DNA from 2 places in the Eubacterium sp. CAG:156 genome. Region 1 is predicted to be linked to the other one. Evidence: predicted binding sites of a transcription regulator. Region 1 holds the regulator's gene; the other holds the start of a gene.
What was found. The regulator Rex, encoded in region 1, represses fermentation and respiration genes when NADH is low (regulators of the CRP and FNR family bind a similar motif). The targets are predictions, from matches to a motif close to ATTGTTAANNNNTTAACAAT.
Positions count from the first base shown of each region.

Region 2: a site for Rex is predicted at 3,314-3,333, ahead of gap (type I glyceraldehyde-3-phosphate dehydrogenase). Genes of this name have one in related genera too.

Region 1 covers NZ_FR878163.1:43,662-51,947, forward strand. Annotated here, with positions in the region: gene ABMA45_RS06600 (DUF2339 domain-containing protein) at 1-2,089, opposite strand, end outside; gene arcC (carbamate kinase) at 2,237-3,169, opposite strand; gene abc-f (ribosomal protection-like ABC-F family protein) at 3,286-5,208, opposite strand; gene ABMA45_RS06615 (redox-sensing transcriptional repressor Rex) at 5,405-6,043, shown strand; gene ABMA45_RS06620 (bifunctional ADP-dependent NAD(P)H-hydrate dehydratase/NAD(P)H-hydrate epimerase) at 6,057-7,553, shown strand; gene alr (alanine racemase) at 7,684-8,286, shown strand, end outside.
Region 2 covers NZ_FR878169.1:21,613-29,898, forward strand. Annotated here, with positions in the region: gene ABMA45_RS07560 (MBOAT family O-acyltransferase) at 1-1,225, shown strand, start outside; gene ABMA45_RS07565 (GDSL-type esterase/lipase family protein) at 1,293-2,138, shown strand; gene ABMA45_RS07570 (histidinol-phosphatase HisJ family protein) at 2,217-2,984, opposite strand; gene gap (type I glyceraldehyde-3-phosphate dehydrogenase) at 3,446-4,462, shown strand; gene ABMA45_RS07580 (phosphoglycerate kinase) at 4,666-5,862, shown strand; gene tpiA (triose-phosphate isomerase) at 5,952-6,704, shown strand; gene ABMA45_RS07590 (right-handed parallel beta-helix repeat-containing protein) at 6,874-8,187, shown strand; gene gpmI (2,3-bisphosphoglycerate-independent phosphoglycerate mutase) at 8,210-8,286, shown strand, end outside.

The sequences.
Region 1 (8,286 bases):
TATCTAATAAAATTAGTTTTGCAATGCTTACTAAAGAAAGTACAAGCCCGTAAATACGAAGCGATTTGAAAGAAAAACAAAATCCTAACACAATACATAATATTGCAAACAAAAAGGCAAAAATGCTAATTAAGTAATTTGGTGAATTGAATGAATTTAAAATTATAACCATTAGAATAGTGAATTTAATTCCAACATATATACCAAAAGTAATTTTTTCTTTCTTTAAATAATTCTGTGAATTTATCAAAAATAGTACTAGAGTCACTAGTATGGCAATGATATGTAATGCAGGACTATTTAGTTTGATAATAAAACGTAATCCACAAATCATTAAAAATAAATTTACAATATCAGTTGTAATATTTGTACTTTTTTCATTCTTTCCTGATATCCAGTTTTTAGAGAATGGCGTGAACTTTGCCACAATATTAACTAAACATATAATAATAAAGCTTGTAAAATCCTTAGCTATATGTGTAGAAAATAAAGGAGCAATTATATTGCTAAAATCATTTATCGTAATAAAGATGAACATACAGTATAATAATATTTTTATTTTATTACTATAATCTTTTGTATATTTCATTAAGAATGAAAATAGACATAAAAGTGAAATACTAATGAGTAATCTTGAAACATTATTAGTAGAACTGTTTAGTACGAAAAATATAAAATACACAATACTGAATATCTTATATATATATTGCTTGTAAAAATAACCGTATACAGCAAATGGGATAATAAATATTGATAAATAAAAATAATTATAAATAAAATTCCCGCTGTTATCAAAAGCAATTTGTACCATACTAATTATCGGAACAAGCATCATGGCAGTTTGAAGAAGTATAATATTAAATTTGTTTTCATCTTTAAATTTTAATTCAATTCCAATAAGAATTAAGAGTGCTACGGCTATATTAAAGAATTCATTGAAACTAAAACAATATAAGGTCGTTAAAGCAATATAATAAAACATATTTGTAATACTGAATACAGCAGAAAAATTGTTATCTACTTTCATTTTAACAAACCCGGTAATAATAATAGAGGATATAAAAAGTAGTAGGATGCAGTAAGACAAAATAATCACTGTGCTATTTCCTGCATAAAGTTTATAGTCAGGCATTGTAGCATTAAAAGTGAATAAGCATATTATATTGAATATATTGCAAATTGAATTTTTGTGATATTCATCTTGAATATTAGTGTAATAAAATATTGATTCTGTTACTACAAAAAATGCAGAGAGAAAAAGCAATTTGTTCCAATCGCCTGAAGCGTGACAAAAATAAGTGCCAAATAAAATGGAAATTGTAATACCTGCCTGACCAATAATTGCAAAAATATATGATTTTGTTTTAGATAATACACAAACAAATAATGCCCATACAAATATAAATAAATATAATGTTATTTCGTTAATAATTTTAAAATACATGTTACTCAGCAACAATGAAATGAATATTGCCCCTGTGCCACATCCACTAATTGAAATATAAAGCTTGTTATGTGAATCTTTTTTTAGAAGAAAAATTCCGGCTATCATAAGTGCAAAACTGAAAATATATAAAATTAAAATTTTTGCAGTATCAGATAACATTGGCAATACTAAAGTGGCAAATAAAATTAAACTGATAAAAATTAATACAGAGGCAAAAATTCCCATTAAAGATTTGCCCATGAGTAATTCAAAATTATTGAAATTTTTAGTTGAATTTTTTCTAACACCATTGTCAATGCTAGTGCCTGTAGTAGAAGTGACAGGTGAATAAGGATGAACCTGACCCTTAGAATAATAAGGCTGTGGTGCAGAACTGTGCCCGGCAGAATAATAAGGTTGTGGATTAACCGGAGGTTTGTCCGCAGAATATGTATTATTATGTTCGGTTTCATTCTCAACAGATAATTTTAAAAGATTTAACTGGTTGTTAAGATAGTCTAATTCTTTTGTTAAGTATTCAATTTTATTTTCGATTATAGCTTTGTCTATGTTTCCTTTATTGTTAGAATACTTTTCAATTAAATCATTTAGTTCTAATCTGGTTTTAATTAGCTTTTCTTCATATTGTAAAATATCGTGCATAAATACCCCTTTTATATACAGAAATAATAAAAAAATAATTTCTGTATGTATACATTATTTTTGAATAAATAATATGCCCGCTACTAAAATACGCATTGTATATTTTGTAGAGAGCATATTGTAAACATTTGTTAATTAAATTGACTGTTATTCAATTACAGTACCAATTTTTCCTCTGATTGCATCTTTAGCTTTAGCAAGGTTAGAAATGATAGCCTTTCTTCCCTTCTTTGCTAATACGAAATTGAGAGATGCATCAATCTTAGGAAGAGAAGTGATAGGATCAAAGTATCCTTTATCAATTAAATCTTCAGCTTCTTTTGTAGTTAAAGTACCGAGTTCTTTAACTTCTCCGTCTACATCAATTGTAAGATTATCACTTGATGTAAGAATCATAAGAGCATCAGCATCTAACATGTCTGCAAGTTTAGCTGCTGTATAATCTTTTTCAATAACAGCACTGGCACCTTTTAATCCTGTACGCTGTTCAAGAACAGGAATTCCACCGCCACCTGCTGCGATAACTAACTGATGAGCATCAACTAAAGCCTTGATTGCATCAATTTCATAAATATCAATTGGCTTAGGACTTGCAATGATTCTTCTGTAGCCTTCATCGCCTTCTTCGTATTCAACGTAGTTACCTTTTTTCTTCTCATTTTCAGCTTCTTCCTTAGTCATAAGACGTCCGATAACTTTAGAAGGAGCGTTAAATGCTCTGTCAAAAGGATCAACTCTTACCTGAGTAATAATAGTACTTACAGGTTTATATAATCCTCTTGAAAGTAACTCTGAACGAATTGCATTCTGTAAATCGAATCCAATATATCCCTGACTCATTGCACTACAGATTGACATAGGTGCAACAGTTCTGTCAGGATCAAGTCTTGAAAATTCAGTCATTGCAGTCTGAATCATTCCGACCTGAGGACCATTACTGTGAGTAATAACAACATCATATTTTTCTTCTACCAAATCTGCAATAGCTTTTGCAGCAAGTTTTACACGTTCCTGTTGTTTAGGAAATGATTCACTAAAAGCATTTCTTCCTAAAGCAACTACAATTTTTTTGTTAGCCATAAGTAGTCTCCTTTACTGATATCAGGATAAAACCTGATGTAATTTGAGGTCCGTTGAGACCAAAATCTTATAAATATTTTAACTTATAATAAGGAAAAATACAATAAATAAACCGTTTATTCGTCAAGTAAATCGGATAATTCTTCCCATTGAGCCATTAGCTTGTCGAGAGTTTCGCTAATTTTATCCTGTTCTTTACTGATTTCGTTTAATTTAGCTGAGTTTTTAGCAATTTCAGGGTCAGCTAAAAGTTCATCTAATTCATTTAAACGCTCTTCATTAGTTTTTATCTTTTCTTCAACTTTTAAAATATCATTTTTCAATTTTCTAATCCTTGCCTGTTCGGCTTTCCTTTCTAAATAATTTTGCTTATTAGTAGAAGTAGAAGGAGTATTAGAAGAAGTTTGCTCTTCTTTTGGAGCATATATTGCTGTAAGTTCGTCCTTCTTTTCTTCGTAATAGTCATAATTTCCAATATAATTTACAATTGCTTTATTTGTTAATTCAATGATACGTGTGGCAGTTTGATTAATAAAATATCTGTCATGAGATACATAAAAAATTGTGCCGGTATAATTGTTTAATGCGTTTTCAAGAATTTCTTTTGAAACCATATCAAGATGGTTAGTAGGTTCATCTAATATAATGAAATTAGCTTCTGAAAGCATTAATTTTGCTAAAGAAAGACGACCTTTTTCTCCACCACTTAAATCTCCTATGCGTTTAAATACATCATCACCTGTAAACATAAAAGCGGCTAACACATTTCTGATTTTTGTGTTTGTAAGATTAGGATAAGAATCGCTCACTTCATCAAACAAAGTATTTGAATCATTTAATGTATGATGTTCCTGATCATAATATCCGATATTAACGTTTGTTCCGAGAGTAAAAGAGCCGCTATCTGCAGCAATTAGTCCGTTTATAATTTTTAAAATTGTAGTTTTTCCGGTTCCGTTATCACCGATAAGAGCAACACGTTCACCTCTCTTAATTTCAAAAGAAATATCGGAAAATAATGATTTGTTATCAAATGACTTTGCTAAATTTGAAACACTTAAAACATCATTGCCACTCGTACAGTTTGGTTCAAGTCTAAGAGTCATGGCATTTTCATATGTATCAGGATTATCGATTACTTCCATTTTACTTAAAGCTTTTTCACGACTTTCAGCACGCTTATAAAACTTTTCCTGTTTATATGAGCGAAGCTTGGCAATGACTTCTTCCTGATGCTTTATTTCAGCCTGTTGTTTGATATAGAGTTTAATTGCTGCTTCTCTAAGTTCTTTCTTTTTAACAGCGTAAGCTGAATAGTTGCCATCGTAAACATGGCAGTGTGTATTTTCTATTTCAACAATCTTAGTTACAATCTTATCTAAGAAATAACGGTCGTGGGCAACGATTACAACAGCTCCGTTATAGTTAGACAAATAAGTTTCCAGCCATTTGATAGAATTTAAATCAAGATGGTTTGTAGGTTCATCCAATAAAATAATATCCGGTTTTTGAATTAAAAGTTTACATAGTGCAACACGGGTTTTTTGACCTCCGGATAAAGTTGAAATTTTTTTATTAAAATCACTGTCTTCAAAACCGAGTCCACGAAGAGTACCATCAACCTCACTTTTGTATGCGTATCCGTTTAACAATTCAAACTGATGATGTAGATTCGTGTAACTGTTAACTATATCATCATAGTTGTCGCATCCATTTGCCATTAAGGATTCATATTCCCTTAATTTATTTTCCATATCTATAATATTTTGCTTTACGGAACGTACTTCTTCATATATAGAATTGTCTGTATCTAAATTCTGATATTGGGCAAGATAACCAACAGACTTGTCCTTTCCGATAATTACATCCCCTGAATCGGATGAAAGTTCATTCATTATTATTTTTAATATAGTAGACTTTCCGGCTCCATTATTGCCTACAATGGCAGCTTTTTCATGGTCATTTACAAAAAAACTGCAATCGTCAAGAATAACTTCTTCACCATAAGCCTTGCTTATATGATTGCATGATAAAATCATAGGAATCCTCCTGTGTTTGTAGTGTTTTTATATAATCAGCAAAAATAGGCTGATACCACGTAAGATTATAAAACGAAAAGCTAAAACAATCAATGAAATACTGTAAAAGAACAGTGTCAAAAAGAATGATAAATATTTGACAATGTTTGCCCTAAAACATATAATTGAAGTGGTTAAATAACGAAGGAGAACGGAAATGAGAAAAATATCCAAGGCGGTAATCACAAGATTGCCAAGATACTATAGATATTTAGATGAATTAATACAGCAGGATGTCGAAAGAGTTTCGTCTAAAGAATTAAGTGACATGATGAATGTTACGGCCTCTCAGATACGACAGGATTTGAATAATTTTGGTGGGTTTGGACAACAGGGGTACGGATATAATGTTAAATATCTGTATGATGAAATCGGAAAATTATTAGGACTTGATGTGACGCATAAGATGATAATTGTAGGTGCAGGAAATCTTGGACAGGCAATTGCAAACTATGGAAATTTTAGAAACAGAGGTTTTGAAATTACGGCTTTATTTGACAAAAATAAAGATTTAATTGGTAAAAAGACAGTGAATGGGACTGAAATCAGAGACATTTCTACTATAATAGATTATGTGAAAAATGAAAATATTGAGATTGTGGCATTGGCACTTCCTAAAGGACCGGCAACAGATATTGCTGAAAAATTAGTCGAATGTGGAGTGAAGGCATTTTGGAATTTTGCTCACACTGATTTAGGATTTAGCGATGACATAATAGTTGAGAATGTTCATTTATCAGAAAGCTTAATGAAACTTACATATAGAATATCAGAAAAAGCAAATAAAAATAAATAAGAGGTGAAGTACTATGGAAAGAATAATTTCTGGTACGGATATGAAAAAGGTTGATGAATATACAATTAATGAAGTTGGAATCCCAAGTTTAGTATTAATGGAAAGAGCAGCAAAGAGTGTTGCTGATTTAATTGAAGAAACAACAGATAAAAACAGTGAGGTAATTGCTATTGCCGGAACTGGTAATAATGGTGCCGACGGCGTTGCAGTTTGCAGGATGTTATACATAGATGGATATAACACCTGCATTTATATTATGGGAAACATAGATAAGGCAACACAGGAATGCAAAACACAGATTGAGATAGCACAGAAAGTTGGAATTGAAATCAAAGATGCTTCAAGACTGACAAGAGATGAAATGGATAAGAAACACGTAATTGTTGATTCAATATTTGGAGTCGGATTATCAAGAAATGTAGATGGCGATTACAAAAAGTTAATTGAAGCAATAAATCAAAGCAAGGCTAAAGTTTATGCTGTAGACATTCCATCAGGCCTGAACGCAGATACAGGAAAAGTGATGGGTGTGGCTGTTAAAGCGGATTATACTGTATGCTTTGGAGAACTTAAACTTGGAGCAGTTCTTTATCCGGGAGCAGATTATTGTGGAAAACTATCATTTGATAATATAGGTTTTCCGGATGTTTCCTATAAGAAGTGTGAAACAGTTTATAAATACCACACAAGCGATGATTTAAAACTAATTCCGAAACGACCGAATTATTCTAATAAAGGTACATATGGAAAACTTCTTGTTATAGCAGGTAATAAAGATATAACAGGGGCAGCGTTTTTATGTGCAAAGGCAGCGTTTAGGACAGGAGCCGGACTGGTAAGAATATTTACTGCAAAGGAAAATCGTGAAGTAATACAAAAACTATTACCTGAAGCAATGGTAAATGTATATGATACAGATGATTTTGACAAAAAGGCTTTAGATGCCTGTATAGAATGGGCAAATGTTATTGCAATTGGTCCGGGAATTGGAACAGGTGGAATACAAAAAAATATGGTTGAAGCAGTTCTTGAAAGCAGAAAGAACACGGTAATAGATGCAGATGGAATTAATGTTATTTCACAAAATGTTAAACTAAAAAAAATGCTTCATAAGAATGTAATATTGACACCGCATTTAGGCGAAATGGCCAGATTTGAAAATAAAACGATAGATGAAATAAAGGACAATCTTGTAAAAAGTGCTTTCAATATTAATTATATGTACAATGCAAATGGAATTCTAAAAGATGCAAGAAGCGTTGCTGTTACGCAAGATGATATATACATAAATATGACAGGAAATAGTGGCATGGCGACTGCAGGCTCGGGAGATGTGCTTACTGGAATTGTTGCAGGATTGTTGGCTATTGGGTGCAATGTAGAAAACGCTACAACGCTTGCACCATACATTCATGGAATTGCCGGAGATTTGGTAGCAACAAAGATGCCTAAAGCCTCTATAATGGCTACTGATATAATTGAGGAAATAAAAAATATTATGCCTCAGTAAATAATTGTGACACAATAATGATAAAGTTTCATTTAAAACTGTACATAATAGAGATAATTTGAAATTGTAATGTAATAAAAAACGATAAAGATATAAATTCAAATAATTTATAAACGTGGAGAAGAAGAAAATGAAAAGAGAAATATGTGAAGAAGAATATTTTAGGGGCTATGCAGAAATCAATCTGGATGCAATATACAAAAATGTATATGAGATGAAAACAAGACTTAATAAAAATACAGGAGTTGTTCTTGTAATAAAAACAGATGGGTATGGGCATGGAGCAGTGCCTATAGCTAAAGCACTTGATGATTTGTGCTATGGATATGCAGTTGCAACTCCATATGAAGGCAATAATTTAAGAAATCATGGACTTAATAAACCTACATTTTTATTAGGTTATGCGGATGAATCATCGTACGATATGATTATAGAAAAAGAATTAATTCCAGCAATTTTTTCTTTAGAAATGGCAACAAAATTATCAAAGCACGCACAAAAACTTGGCAAAGAAGTAAAGATTAATATTGCTGTTGACACGGGAATGAGCAGAATTGGTTATATTCCGGGAAGTGATGCAGTAAAAGAAATTGTTGAAATAAACAAACTTCCTTTTATAAAAATAGAATCTATATTTACACATTTTGCAAAAGCAGACTATGTTGACAAGTCATTTGCTGACAAGCAGTTTGATGAGTTTGTAAATTTTGTTGATGAAGTAGAAAAAAATGGA
Region 2 (8,286 bases), on a different contig from region 1:
TTTTGCAGCTATTTTTATCAGAAAATTTCAATATGATAATCAGATACTTGAACATAATGGAGAAGAAAAAAATAATTATGACAAAATAACATTAATCGTAGCTTTAGTATATAACTTCCTGTTTTTATTTGTGTTTAAATATTTTACTTTTTTTACGGGAATAGAAACAAGTCTTACATTACCACTTGGAATTAGTTTTTACACATTCCAGATAGCATCTTATGTTATTGATGTTTATACAAAGAAAACAAAAGCAGAAAAGAACTATATTAACTTAGGAGTTTATCTTTGTATGTTTCCGCAACTTATCGCAGGACCGATTGTTGTATATAAGGACATTGCTAAACAGATAAGAAAAAGAAAAGTATCATTACTTTTATTGCAGGATGGAATAAGAATTTTTATTATGGGTCTTGCATCAAAAATGCTTTTGGCAAATATAATGGGAATGTGCTGGGAGTCAATCAAGACTTACGGAATTGCAAGCATATCAACTCCAATGGCATGGATTGCGATGTTTGCATATACATTCCAGATTTACTTTGATTTTTATGGATATTCACTTATGGCAATAGGTCTTGGAAAAATGTTGGGATTTAAAATTCCAAGAAACTTTAACAATCCATATATATCAACATCCGTTACTGAATTTTGGAGAAGATGGCATATTACTCTTGGAAGCTGGTTTAGAGATTATGTTTATATTCCGCTTGGTGGTAATAGAAAAGGATTTGCAAGAACAATATTTAATATGTTTGTGGTATGGGGACTTACGGGATTGTGGCATGGAGCAAGCTGGAATTTCGTATGTTGGGGATTGTTGTTCTTTGTATTATTGACAATAGAAAAGCTTGGATTAAAAAATATATTAGATAAATATCCTGCACTTGGACATTTATATATAATATTTATAATTCCGATGAGCTGGATGATATTTGCACTTGATAAAATGGGAGACATAAAATTATATTTTGCAAAATTATTCCCAATGATTTCACATGTAAGCACAGAATTTGTAAACAAATTAGATTATGTTGATGCAATAAAACATTACGGAATATTCTTTGTATTTGCAGTTATCTTTAGTTTAAGTATTCCAATGAAGATATTTGAAAAATATAGAAGAACAAAAGTAGCGTCAGTAATTTTGATTATAATATTCTGGGTATGTGTGTATAGAATGAGTACAGCGGCAAGCAATCCGTTTTTGTACTTTAGATTTTAAAAATGATAATAACCTCTTAGTGGATTAAGGTTTAAGTTAATATTTATATTTTAACAGGAGAAAACAGATGGATAAAAAGGCTATATTTGATAAATATGGATTCTTGATTGTGATGGTTGTATCTGTTGTGATTTTTGGAATATTTCTGGGAACAAAAGACATAATAAAATACAACGAAACTAAAAAGATAGCGGAACAGGAAAGTAAAGAGAATAAAGGAAAAAAAGTAATCCAAAGTGATACCGGAGAAATCCAGATAGTTACGGATGAATCGGGAGAAACTCAGACAGAAACCGTTACAGAGGAAAAAGCACATCGTGATTTTGTAACTGTAGACGAATCTTATCTGGATGGGGCATTATTTATAGGTGATTCACGAACACAGACAATATCGTTATATGCAAATTGGGACAAAACAGTATTTTATGCAGAACAGGGTGTGTCCGTATGGAAGATTTTAGATGAAAAAATCGTTAAATCAGGAAAGAAAAAAATAACTGTAAAAAAAGCCCTTGAAAAAAATAAATTTGAAAAAATTTATATAATGCTTGGAATAAATGAAATTGGAACAGGAACAGCAGATACATTTGCTGAGCAATATGGTAAAGTAATAAATACTATTAGAGAAAAACAGCCTGATGCAATAATATTTATTCAAAGTATTATGCATGTGACAAAAAAGAAAGACAAAGAAGAAACTTATATAAAAAATAAGGAAATAGATAAAAGAAATAAGAAACTTAAGGAACTTACAAACGGATACGACATAATATGGCTTGATGAAAACGAAGTGTTTGATAAAAAAGATACAGGGACTCTTGACCCTAAATACACAAGTGATGGGGTTCATCTTATGCCTTCATGTGTGCCAAGATGGAAACAGTTTTTCCTTGAACATGGAATAGTGAAATAGGATAAATTAATTTTTATAATAAAAATGAAAAAACTACAAAACTTCAGATTGTTAAATGAAGTTTTGTAGTTTTTTTAGTTATTCATTAATATTTTTAAAATTAAAATGTTCTATCAGTTGCGTGGCTTTATCAAAACCATATCCTATATTACCGGCAATATGGGCATCGGAGCCTACAGCCACAAGTTTTCCGCCAAGATCTTTATAAAATGAAAGTATATCAAAGTGGGGATTTGCAAAATCCATTCCTTTTGCAAGTGCACCGGTATTAATTTCCAAAGCAATATCTTTATGAATTATTTCTTTAAATATCTGTTCTACAATGTTAAAATAATCGCTACAATTATAGTTTTTATCTTTATTTGGCGCATATCTGACTATGTAGTCTAAATGGCCTAATGTATTGAATGAATTAAACAATTTTAATGCATCAAGTAAAGTTGAAAAATAAGTCCTGAAAGCTTCAGCTTCATTGCGATTTTCCCAAAATTCAGAATAATATGGGTCCATGTTGTCTACAATATGACAGGAGCCAATGACATATTCAAATGGATATGATTGCAAAAAATCAGCATTTTTTTTGTAGTTGTCGCATGTAATGCCAAGTTCAACTCCAATATGAAGATTGATTTTTGAAGAATATTTATTTTTTAATATGTTTAATTCATTAAAATATGAATCGGTATCTATATCAAATGATTCACCCGGAACAGGCCAGAACCAGTCCTGATGGTCAGTGATGCAAATATCTTTCATATTTAAACTTATGGCTTTGCTAATTATATTTTCCAAATCTTCATCTGAATCAGTAGAAAATTTAGAATGTACATGAAAATCAGATAACATAACGTATATTCTCCTTATGTAATATGTATTGCAACTTGTTAATGTTTCAGATTCAGGTATAAATATATATTCCAAACACGTTGTTTTTCTTATTTTTCTGTGCCGTTTATAATAAATAAAAAAGTAAAACTCGCCTAAAGACTCAAACATTACTTTTTTATTTACACTATGCTCGCAAAATTGCGAAAAACTTCCTATCGTTTGTTATATATATTTATACTGAATCTGAAATAATTACAAATTAGCAAAGAAAAAATTTATGAGTAGAATATAACAAATTTTGCTGAAAATTACTATATTAATGAGAAGATAAAAGTAAAAACGTTTTATTTGTCAAAAAATTAACAAAATATGAGAAAAATGCAAAAAACTTCTTGATATTTGGAAAGTATTTATGTAGAATAATCAATAGGTTAATATTAATTAACAAAATAAATCTTATTTAATAGGAGGACAATTAAATGTCAGTTAAAGTTGCAATTAACGGTTTTGGACGTATCGGACGTCTTGCATTCAGACAGATGTTTGGAGCAGAAGGTTATGAAGTAGTAGCTATCAATGACTTAACAAGTCCTAAGATGTTAGCTCACTTATTAAAGTATGATTCATCACAGGGTAAATATGACAAGGCTGAAACAGTTTCAGCTACAGATGATTCAATCATCGTTGATGGAAAAGAAATCAAGATTTACGCAGAAGCTGATGCTTCAAAGTGTCCTTGGGGCGAATTAAAAGTAGACGTAGTATTAGAATGTACAGGTTTCTATACATCTAAGGCTAAAGCACAGGCTCATATCGATGCTGGTGCTCGTAAGGTTGTTATTTCAGCTCCAGCTGGAAACGATCTTCCAACAATCGTTTACAATACAAACCACGAAACATTAAAGGCAGATGATACAATCATTTCAGCTGCTTCATGTACAACAAACTGCTTAGCACCTATGGCTGATGCACTTAACAAGTACGCTCCAATCCAGAGTGGTATCATGTTAACAATTCATGCTTACACAGGTGACCAGATGACTCTTGACGGACCACAGAGAAAAGGTGATTTAAGAAGATCAAGAGCTGCAGCAGTTAATATCGTACCTAACTCAACAGGTGCTGCTAAAGCTATCGGATTAGTTATTCCAGAATTAAACGGAAAATTAATCGGTTCTGCACAGAGAGTTCCAGTTCCAACAGGTTCTACAACAGTTCTTACAGCTGTAGTTAAAGGAAAAGATATCACAGTTGAAGGTATCAATGCAGCTATGAAGGCAGCTTCAAACGAATCTTACGGATACAATGAAGACGAAATCGTATCAAGCGATATCGTTGGAATGAGATATGGTTCATTATTTGATGCTACACAGACAATGGTATCAAAGGTTGATGATGATACTTATGAAGTACAGGTTGTTTCATGGTATGACAATGAAAACTCATACACAAGCCAGATGGTTAGAACAATCAAATACTTCTCAGAATTAGCATAATAAATAAGAAATCTTTAAATAAGATCCATAAGGGTCCGGTCTTAATTGGACCGGACCCTTTTATATTGCGCTGATAAAATGAATGCCACATCTATATGGATGTACATTTCATGGGCGCATATAATCTTGGAATAAAGTTTATACTGATTCCGGGATTTATGAGACTACGCGTATGACGCGCTTAAATGAAAGGAGCACATATAATGCTTAATAAGAAATCAGTAGATGATATCAATGTAAAAGGACAGAGAGTGTTAGTTCGTTGTGACTTCAACGTACCATTACAGGATGGAAAAATCACAGACGAAAACCGTTTAGTAGCAGCTTTGCCAACAATAAAGAAATTAATAGCTGATGGTGGAAAGGTAATCCTTTGCTCACATCTTGGAAAGCCAAAGGGAGAACCAAAGCCGGAATTATCATTAGCACCAGTTGCAGTAAGACTTTCAGAATTATTAGGACAGGAAGTTAAATTCGCAGCAGATCCTGAAGTAGTAGGACCAAATGCTAAGGCTGCAGTTGAAGCAATGAAAGACGGAGAGGTTATTCTTCTTGAAAACACACGTTATCGTGCAGAAGAAACAAAGAACGGAGAAGAATTCAGCAAAGAATTAGCTTCACTTTGTGATGTATTTGTAAATGATGCGTTCGGAACAGCTCACAGAGCACATTGTTCAAACGTTGGTGTAACAAAATTTGTTGACACAGCAGTTGTAGGATACTTAATGCAGAAGGAAATCGATTTCCTTGGAAACGCAGTTAACAATCCGGAAAGACCATTCGTAGCTATCCTTGGTGGAGCAAAAGTTTCATCAAAGATTTCAGTTATTGAAAACCTTCTTGAAAAGGTTGATACATTAATCATCGGTGGTGGTATGGCATACACATTTATGGCTGGTCTTGGTGAAGAAGTAGGTAAATCACTTCTTGAAGAAGATTACAAAGAATATGCTGTAAACATGATGAAGAAAGCTGAAGAAAAGGGTGTTAAGTTATTAATCCCTGTCGATACAGTAGTTGGAGATAACTTCTCAAATGACTGCAACTTCAAGGTTGTAGGACGTGGAGAAATCCCAGCTGATATGGAAGGTTTAGATATCGGACCAAAGACAGCAGAATTATTTGCTAATGCTATTAAAGGAGCTAAGACAGTTGTATGGAACGGACCAATGGGATGTTTCGAAATGCCTAACTTTGCTAATGGTACAATTGCAATTGCTAAAGCTATGGCAGATCTTAAAGATGCTACAACAATCATCGGTGGTGGTGATTCAGCAGCGGCAGCTAACCAGTTAGGATTTGGTGATAAGATGTCACATATTTCAACAGGTGGTGGAGCTTCTCTTGAATTCCTCGAAGGTAAGGAATTACCAGGTGTTGCAGCAGCAAACGATAAGTAGGATATACAATATTATATAAGGCATCATCAGCAGTTAAAGGCTTAATATGCTTTTAACTGATATGTCTTAAATATAGAGGAGATTATATAATTATGAGAAAGAAAATTATCGCAGGTAACTGGAAAATGAACAAAACTCCTAGTGAGGCAGTTGCTTTAATCAATGAATTAAAACCTTTAGTAGCTAATGAAGATGTAGATGTAGTATTTTGTGTACCAGCTATTTCAATAGTACCGGCTATGGAAGCAGCAAAGGGTTCAAACATCAACATCGGTGCTGAAAATATGTATTTTGAAGAAAGTGGTGCATATACAGGAGAAATAGCTCCTAACATGTTAACAGATGTTGGAGTTAAGTATGTTATCATTGGACATTCAGAAAGAAGAGAATATTTCGCAGAAACAGATGCAACAGTAAATAAGAAAGTATTAAAAGCTTTTGAACATGGTATTACACCTATTATTTGCTGTGGTGAAACTCTTGAACAGAGAGAACAGGGTGTTGCAGTTGATTTCATCCGTCAGCAGATTAAGATTGCATTCTTAAATGTAACAGCAGACCAGGCTAAGGAAGCAGTTATCGCTTACGAACCAATCTGGGCTATTGGAACAGGTAAGACAGCTACATCTGATCAGGCAGAAGAAATTTGTGCAGCAATCAGAGAATGTATCGCAGAAGTATATGATGATGCAACAGCAGCAGCTATCAGAATTCAGTATGGTGGTTCAATGAATGCTGGAAATGCAGCAGAATTACTTGCTAAACCTGACATAGATGGTGGTTTAGTTGGTGGTGCAAGCCTTAAAGCAGAATTTGGAAAGATTGTCAACTATAATAAATAAGATTTTAAATAAGGGTTGTTGCAACAAAATTGCATCAGCCCTTTATTGAAGAACAGATTGAGTATTTAATAACAATTAACTATTATCAGATATTAAATTTAAGGAGTAAGTTTTAAAATTAAAATTCTTTTGTTTAATATCAGACAAAAAATTCGTTAGGAATATGAATATGAAGAAAAGAAATAAAATAATTATAAGATTAGTGTCTACATTGGCAGTTATGCTATGTGTAACAGGAGTAACCCATATACAGGCAAAGAATGTATATGCTAAGAAAACAATAACAATGACAACAAAGTCAATTCCTTCAGAAATAAAAAAGTATTCTAATTATAACAAATATACGAAGTATACAGTGGCTTTTAATTATTATATGAAGCAATTAGAAAAAGCAGGCGGTGGTAAATTTATTATAAAAAAAGGCACATACGAAATGTCTAATTCTGTATATATTCCATCAAATGTTCAGGTTGTGTTGAAGAATGGAGTTGTATTAAAAAATATATATCAAACTGGTGGAGCAGGATATCCACCATCAAATAATGTATTTTCATTATGTCCACCATCAAAAAGCAAGATAAAAGGGTCATGTAAAAAAGTAAGTGGTGCAAAGAACATTTCAATAACAGGTAAAGGGAATGCTACAATTGACAATAATTTTGTTGAAGGTGGAGGAACAATTGTAATATCCCACAATAAAAATGTAAAAGTTTCAGGAATAACATTTAAAAATCAGAATGGAGGACATTTCCTTGAAATAACAGGTGTAGAGAATGTTGTTATTGAAAATTGTACATTTAAAGGTTCTAAAGCAAGTACAAGGGCTAAAAATTATATGAAAGAGGCTATTAATCTTGATACTCCGGACCCTGAAACACATGGCCTTAATGCAGTGTGGGTTGCACAGGATAGAACAGATAATAAAAATATAACAATAACAAACAATGTATTTGATGGAGTTACACGTGGTGTTGGTACACATAAGTATTCACAGAAGAATGGTGAAAATGTTTATCACGAAAATGTAGTAATAACTAATAATACATTTAAAAATATTTTTGACAATGGTGTATTTATACTTAACTGGAAGAATGCAACCATTGAAAATAATACTTTTAACAAAATTGGATTAAAGAGTAAGAAAGCTTATAGTAGTGGAGCACATGCTATTTCAGGAGGCGGAATAGAAGGCATACATGTAAAAAATAATACATTCTCTAATGTTAAGAGAAATCCAATATATTTTTGTGTGCAGCAGAATGTAGGCTCTGCAAGCAGCTACTCAAAAGTAAAGACTAATATTACAAAAGAACAGACTGAGGAAATGTTAACCAACACAGTTAGTAACTGTGGTTATGATATGAATGTTATTTTCAAAGGATACGATATTTTGTATTTCAGAGGAAATAGCGAAAGAACCCGTGAGAATGCAGTGGCAATTAATTTGAAGAAGCAGGAAATTTCATGGGGAATAGAAAAATAAAGTTTAATTTAAGGAGAGAAAAATGAGCAAAAAACCAACAGTTTTAATGATTTTAGACGGATATGGATTAAATGAAAATGCAAAAGCAAATGCTGTTGC